Hyphomicrobium denitrificans ATCC 51888: one gene and its partner. The protein of the gene in region 1 interacts with the protein of each later gene in a pairwise test. Links are inferred from orthologs where the notes say so. Each region holds a gene or a part of one and is shown on either strand. Other genes may lie near its edges.

The links. The genes of interacting proteins can lie anywhere in the genome.
Region 2: the proteins of lpdA (region 1) and odhB interact in binary tests that used the Escherichia coli proteins (3 or more experiments, as listed by UniProt). The link is inferred for Hyphomicrobium denitrificans ATCC 51888 from one-to-one orthologs.

The regions. Positions count from the first base shown.
Region 1 is NC_014313.1:933,750-937,429, reverse strand. What follows is about bases 822-3,680. They hold lpdA (dihydrolipoyl dehydrogenase), read right to left. Parts: upstream 3,045-3,680; coding sequence 1,599-3,044; downstream 822-1,598. Other genes in these bases: HDEN_RS04405 (2-oxo acid dehydrogenase subunit E2), read right to left, coding at 3,059-3,680. Outside these bases: HDEN_RS04420 (patatin-like phospholipase family protein), read right to left, coding at 1-53; HDEN_RS04415 (hypothetical protein), read right to left, coding at 277-477. UniProt on the Escherichia coli protein: Lipoamide dehydrogenase is a component of the glycine cleavage system as well as of the alpha-ketoacid dehydrogenase complexes.
Region 2 is NC_014313.1:3,298,220-3,301,852, forward strand. The notes cover bases 319-3,130. They hold odhB (2-oxoglutarate dehydrogenase complex dihydrolipoyllysine-residue succinyltransferase), read right to left. Parts: upstream 2,486-3,130; coding sequence 1,151-2,485; downstream 319-1,150. Other genes in these bases: lpdA (dihydrolipoyl dehydrogenase), read right to left, coding at 319-1,147; HDEN_RS15965 (2-oxoglutarate dehydrogenase E1 component), read right to left, coding at 2,747-3,130. Also shown: more of lpdA, read right to left, coding at 1-318; more of HDEN_RS15965, read right to left, coding at 3,131-3,633. UniProt on the Escherichia coli protein: E2 component of the 2-oxoglutarate dehydrogenase (OGDH) complex which catalyzes the second step in the conversion of 2-oxoglutarate to succinyl-CoA and CO(2).

The sequences.
Region 1 (3,680 bases):
CATCCGCGGGCGGCGCCGCCACCAAGGGCGATTGCCAGTTTATCTTTTGCCATGTGCGCTTGTCGAAAAGTTGCCCTGGCCGAGTCAGCTCAGCATATCACAACGCGCAGGCAAATAATTTGGTTCTCTTGTCCGACAGGTTAATTGGGCGGCGAAGCGCGGGGACGAAGCCGACTAACGGACGCTTCCAGCACGCCCTTCCCGCACATTACCGATCCGTATCATCACAATTCCCTTACCGAGGCACGGGATGCAGCGGCGCGAGCGACGGAATCCTTACGGCGTCTCGTTCTCTCTCTTTGGTGGCGCAGCCATGTAGGCCGAAAGCGCAAGCACCACATCGTACGGTCCCGGGCGCTTCTTCTGAAGCAGCTCATCGACAGCGATCGCTTCAGCAAGGATGTCGTCGATCTCCTGCGCCGACAACTCCGTCTCAGATCCGGCACCTGAGCCGTTACTTTGCGGTGGACTAAGCATAGCGCAAACCTTCAATTCTCGGTGACGTCTAAACGCGCCAAAGGGCAACGCAATCAGCAAGACTCAAACAGCAAAGGCACAGCAGCTTCGCCTTGCACGACGCGCAGGAAAGCCGTCATCGAACGGCCCAGAAACGCAAAAAATTGAAACCTCGATTTACACAACGATATTATGTCCGATGATGCAAGACGTATACGGACAATTTCCGGTTTTGAATGTTCGTTCCGTGGTTCAGACCTAAAAAATAATTCAGGAGCTTTGCATTGAGGGAATACAGCGTGCGGACCGCGAACTCTTGCGCTCGCGATCGGTAAAATCTTCCGCGATCTCAAGGAACCGTGCACACGGACTGTTGTTTAATTTATCGGCGGGGGCTTGGAGGAGGTAGCCCATGAACTCTCGCTTTTACATTATGGCCATAGCGTCGCTGATCGCGACAACGCCCGCCTTGGCCCAAACAACCACAAATCCTGGCACGACGGATTCAACAACGCCGCCGGCATCCGGTTCTAGCAGTGCACTAACTCCGTCGCCCTCAACAAGTGCGACCACCACAACAGGTTCTTCCGAACCTCCCGTCACCGCTACACCATCTCCGGTCGAACCGAGCAGGCTTGATCCCTCTGCGCCAAGCGAGCAGCGGTTGATAATTGATCCCGGATCGGGAGCCGGAAGCACGACCACAAATCCCGCCGATAATTCGTCAAATCCGGGCGCCCCAGGAAGCAGCTATAACGCTATTCTAGAAAATGGCTCTTCGAGCAACGGCGCGAGCACCGGAAGCTCCGGCCTTGGCATTACGCCGGCACCTTCGGCTTTGTCGCCGAGCATGTACCCGCGACCTTTGACGACCCCGGCGTTACACAACCCAGCGAGCAATTATCCCGCCGCGCTGACGGCGCCGGTATTCCCGCAACCCAACATGCCGATATCCACAGGCATCGGATCGTCAGCCCTGAGATCGGGGCTATCGGCACACAGCTTCATGCAAAGCCACCCGCTTTCCATTAGCCACGCACATTCTGGAAGCCATCGGTAATGCAGGACAAAGCGAGCGGGCCGATTGGGAGCCGCGTGCCGCTCTCGGATACAAAGGTTTGATACGCTAAAAACCGGGAGCGCTACGCCCGCTTTTGCGGCGGCAGATCGGTGCAAACGCCTTCGAAAACCTCGGCGGCCATTCCGACGCTTTCCGAAAGCGTCGGATGCGGATGGATCGTCTTGCCGACATCGATCGCATCGGCGCCCATCTCGATCGCGAGACAAATTTCCGAAATCAGATTTCCCGCTTCGATCCCCACGATGCCGCCGCCAATGATACGCTGCGTCTCGGCGTCGAATAGAAGTTTCGTCAGACCGTCGTCCCGTCCGTTGGCGATGGCACGTCCGGATGCCGCCCAAGGGAACACGGCTTTGCGATAGGAGATGCCCTGACGCTTCGCCTCGGTCTCGGTGACGCCCGACCACGCGATTTCAGGATCCGTGTAGGCGACGGACGGAATCTGACGCGCATCGAAAAAGCTCGGCTTTCCGGCGGCGTTCTCCGCCGCGACATGCCCCTCGTGAACAGCTTTGTGCGCAAGCATCGGTTCGCCCGCGACGTCACCGATTGCGAAGATGTGTTCGACGTTCGTCCGCATCTGCTTGTCGACGGAAATGAAACCGCGCTCGGTGACGGCGACGCCCACGCCCGCTTTGTCCGCGTCGATCAACTTGCCATTCGGCTTTCGCCCGACCGCGACAAGAACCAGATCATAGGCGACCATTGCTTCCGGCGCATTCTTGCCCTCAAAGCGGACATGAATGCCGTCCGCCTTGGCATCGGCCGCAACGACCTTTGTTTGCGTCATCACACGATCGAAGCGCCGCGCATTCGTTTTCTGCCATACTGAAACAAGATCGCGATCGGCACCGAGCATCAGCCCGTCCAGCGCTTCGGCGACGTCGATGCGTGCGCCGAGCGTCGAATAGACGGTCGCCATTTCAAGCCCGATGATGCCGCCGCCGATCACGAGCATCCGCTTCGGGATCTGTCGCAACTCCAGCGCACCGGTCGAGTCGACGATGCGCGGATCGATGGGCAGGAACGGCAATGTGACCGCTTCCGAGCCCGCCGCGATGATCGCCTTGTCAAACCGCACAAGCGCTTCGCGATTGTCTGCAGCCGTAACGACAAGATGATGAGGATCGGAAAACGTCCCCGTTCCTTGCAGAACAGTGACCTTCCGCGCCTTGGCCATCGCCGCGAGTCCGTTCGTCAGCTTCTTGACGACGGCATCTTTGTGCGCGGCGAGCTTTTTGAGATCGATCTCAGGATTTGCGAACGCCACGCCGTGTGCCGCCAGGCCGCGCGCCGCGTCGATAATAAAAGCCGTATGCAGCAACGCCTTGGAAGGAATGCAGCCGACATTCAGGCAAACGCCGCCAAGCACAGGCCAGCGGTCGACAAGGATCACGCGCGCGCCAAGATCGGCCGCACGAAACGCTGCGGAATAGCCTCCCGGCCCCGCACCGAGCACGACGACATCGCAGGTGTGGTCCGGCTCCCGCGTGCTTTCTGCGCTCATCGCATTCTCATTCCTCACAGAACCAGCTGACGCACATCGGCGAGCGCCCCGCAAATCTTGCGCAGAAAGCGCGCGGCCAACGCACCATCGACGGCGCGATGATCGTACGACAGGCACAGCGGCAGCATCAGCCGCGGCTGAAATTCGGCTCCGTCCCAAACGGGCTGCATCTTCGCGCGAACGGCGCCGAGGATCGCGACTTCGGGTGCATTGACGATCGGCGTGAACGTCGTGCCGCCGATCCCGCCGAGGCTCGAAATCGAGAACGTGCCGCCGCTGATATCCGTCGGCGTGATTTTACCCTCGCGCATGCGCGCCGAAACGGTCGCCATTTCTTGGCTGAGTTCGAGAACGCCTTTACGGTCCGCATCGCGAATAACCGGAACCACGAGGCCGTCCGGCGTGTCGACCGCGACGCCGATATTGTAATAGCGCTTGAGGATCAGCGCGTCTTTCGACGGCGACAGCGATGCGTTGACGTCGGGGAATTCCTTCAAGGCGGATACGGCTGCCTTCAGCAGAAACGCGACCAGCGTCACGCGATAGCCTTTGTCTTTCGCGTCGGCATCGAGTTCCTTGCGATAGCCTTCAAGATCCGTGATGTCGGCCTCGTCGGCGTTCGTGACATGCGGCACG
Region 2 (3,633 bases), 2.4 Mb from region 1 along the record:
ACTTGCCGACGTTGTAGGCAATTCCAGCCGCTTTCAGTTCCTCTTCGGATTTGCCGACGCTCGCGACTTCGGGCGAGGTGTAAATGACGTTCGGGATCACATCGTAGTTCACGTGCCCAGCTTGGCCCGCGATGATTTCGGCGACGGCGACGCCTTCGTCCTCGGCTTTGTGCGCCAGCATCGGACCGGCGATGACGTCGCCGATCGCGAAAATGCCGGATGCGCTGGTCTGGAAATGGCCATCGGTCAGGATGCGCTTTTTCGCATCGAGCGCGACGCCAGCTTCAGCAAGGCCCAATCCGTCGGTGTAAGGAACGCGCCCGACCGCAACGAGAACGACGTCGGCTTCGACCGTCTCGGTGGCTCCGCCAGCCGCCGGTTCGATCTGAACGCTGAGCGGCTTGCCCGGGGTTTCGGGGCCGGTGACGCCCGTGACCTTGCTCGCCAACCGGAACGCAATGCCCTGCTTGTCGAGCAGACGCTGGAACGCGCGCGCGACTTCCTTGTCGATGCCCGGCAGAATGCGATCGAGATATTCGACGACCAACACGTCCGCGCCAAGGCGACGCCACACCGAGCCGAGTTCGAGGCCGATGACGCCAGCGCCGATCACCAGCAGCTTGCGCGGCACGGACGCGAGTTCCAGCGCGCCGGTCGATGACACGACGCGCTTTTCGTCGATCTCGATTCCCGGCAGACGCGTAACATCGGAACCGGTGGCGATGACGATCGACTTGGCTTCGAGCGTTTCAGTCTCGCCGCCGGGCGAGGTGACCGCAACTTGACCGCTTTTCACGATGCGGCCAGTGCCAAAGTACGTCTGGACCTTATTTTTCTTCAGCAGGTAGGCGACGCCTTCGACGTTGCCTTTGACGCCTTCGCGCTTGAATGCCTGCATCTTCGGCAGATCGAGGACGGGCGACGCATCGATGCCCATCGCGCCGAACGCGTGCTTGGCTTCGTCGTAGGCGTGCGAGGCATGCAGCAGGGCTTTCGAGGGGATGCAGCCGACATTCAAGCACGTGCCGCCGTGCGTGCCGCGCTTTTCGACGACGGCGACTTTCAGCCCGAGCTGCGCGGCGCGAATGGCGCAGACGTAGCCGCCGGGGCCCGTGCCGATCACGATCAAATCATATGATGCTGTCATTCCTCAGAGCTCCAGGATGAAGCGCTGCGGATCTTCGAGACATTCCTTGATGCGGACAAGGAACGTCACCGCCTCTTTGCCATCGACGATGCGATGATCGTAGGACAGCGCGAGATACATCATCGGGCGCGCAACGATCTGGCCGTTGCGGACGACCGGGCGTTCCTCGATGCGATGCATGCCGAGAATACCGGATTGCGGCGCGTTCAGGATCGGCGTCGACATCAGCGAGCCGTAGACGCCGCCGTTCGAGATCGTGAACGTACCGCCCTGCATGTCCTCGATCGACAGTTTGCCGTCGCGGGCGCGCTTGCCGAATTCGGTGATCTTCTGCTCGATCTCGGCGAGGCTGAGGCGGTCGGCTTCGCGCACGACCGGCACGACGAGGCCCTTCTCCGTCCCGACCGCGACGCCGATGTGATAGTAATTCTTGTAAACGATCTCGTCGTGATCGATCTCGGCGTTGACGGAGGGCACGTCGCGGAGCGCCTGAATGGCGGCCTTCACGAACAGGCCCATGAAGCCGAGCTTCACGCCGTGCCGTTTCTCGAACACATCCTTGTACTGCGCGCGCAGCGCCATGATGGCGCTCATGTCGACGTCGTTGAACGTCGTCAGCATTGCGGCGGCGTTCTGCGCTTCCTTCAGGCGGCGCGCGATGGTCTGGCGAAGCTTCGACATCCGGACGCGTTCTTCGCGCGTCGCATCGTTGGCGGGTGACGGCAGGCGCACGTCGCGCATCACAATCGTCGCCGGCGCTTCTTGAATGGTGACCGCGTTGGGCGAGACCGGCGCGGCCGTTGGTTCACGCAGAGGCGGCGGAGATGCCGCCGGTTTTGCGGCCGTGGCTGCAACGGCATTGATGACGTCTTCCTTCAGGATTTGCCCGCGGCGGCCGGTACCACGCACGTCGGAGGGTTCCAAGCCAGCTTCCGTCAGCGCCTTGAGGGCGGCGGGCGGCGGGCGAGGGGCGTCTGCCGCTGGAGCGCTTTCCGGAGCTTTCGCTGCGACATGCTCGGGCTTCGGCTGCGAAGGGGGCGCGGACGGCTTTGCCGCCTGGGGCGCCGTCGTTTGAGAATTGCCTGCCGATGACTTCGCCGCGCCATCTTTCAAGGCCGCGAGCAGAGATCCGACCGCCACCGTCGTACCCGACTTGACGAGAATGTCGCCCAGCACGCCGGCCGCGGGAGCGGGAACTTCGACGGTCACTTTGTCGGTTTCGAGCTCGACCAGCGGCTCGTCGACATTCACGGCGTCGCCGGTCTGTTTGAACCACTTGCCAACGGTCGCCTCCGTGACGCTTTCCCCAAGCGCGGGAACGCGAATCTCAATCGACATCTCAGTCCTCACACCTTTGATTGCGATCGGCGACTCCGCTTCGCGGAGCCGGCCGCCGATCGCGGTTGCTCGTCTTGCTCCGGTGCGCATCGGCAGCGAGCCCGGAGTTTCGTTGATTGCGATCGGCGACTTCGCTTAGCGGAGTCGGCCGCCGATCGTGGTTGTTCGTCTTGCTCCGGTGCGCATCGGCAGCGAGCCGGAGTGTCTTTGATTGCGATCGGCGTGTCCGCTGAACGGAACCGGCGCCGAACGCGGCTATTGCTATGTTCCGAGCGCGTCGGCGACGAGCGCGGTCTGTTCCTTGATATGCTGAGACAGGAGGCCGGTCGCGGTCGACGCGGACGCCGCCCGCCCGGCATAGCGTGGGCGACGGTGAATATACCCCAAATGGGTCAAGACCCATTCGATATTCGCGTCCATGAAGTACCAAGCGCCCATATTTTTGGGCTCTTCCTGGCACCAGACGATTTCAGCGAATTTGAATCGGCCGAGTTCCTGAATCAGCGCACGCGCCGGGAACGGATAGAGCTGCTCGACGCGGAGCAGGTAAACATCGTCACGCCCCTGGGCATCGCGTGCCTGCAGCAGGTCGTAATAGACCTTGCCGGAACAGACGACGACGCGCTTGATCTCATCGTCCGGGCGAAGCTTGAGCGAGGAGACGCCACGTTCGGCGTCGTCCCAAAGCAAGCGGTGGAAGCTCGTTCCCGGCCCGAACTCCTCGATCTTCGACGTGACGCGCTTGTGCCGGAGCAGCGATTTCGGCGTCATCAAGATCAGCGGCTTGCGGAAGTTGCGGTGCAGCTGACGGCGGAGAATGTGGAAGTAGTTCGCGGGCGTCGTGCAGTTGGCGACCTGCCAGTTGTCTTCGGCGCAGAGCTGCAGATAACGCTCGAGGCGCGCGGAAGAATGTTCCGGTCCCTGGCCTTCGTAGCCGTGGGGCAGAAGACAGACGAGGCCGGACATGCGCAGCCACTTGCGCTCGGCGGAGGAGACGAACTGATCGAACACGACCTGCGCGCCGTTGGCGAAGTCGCCGAACTGCGCTTCCCAAAGCGTCAGCGCGTTGGGCTCGGCGAGCGAATAGCCATATTCGAAGCCGAGCACGGCTTCCTCCGAAAGCATCGAATTGACGATCTCGAAGTTGG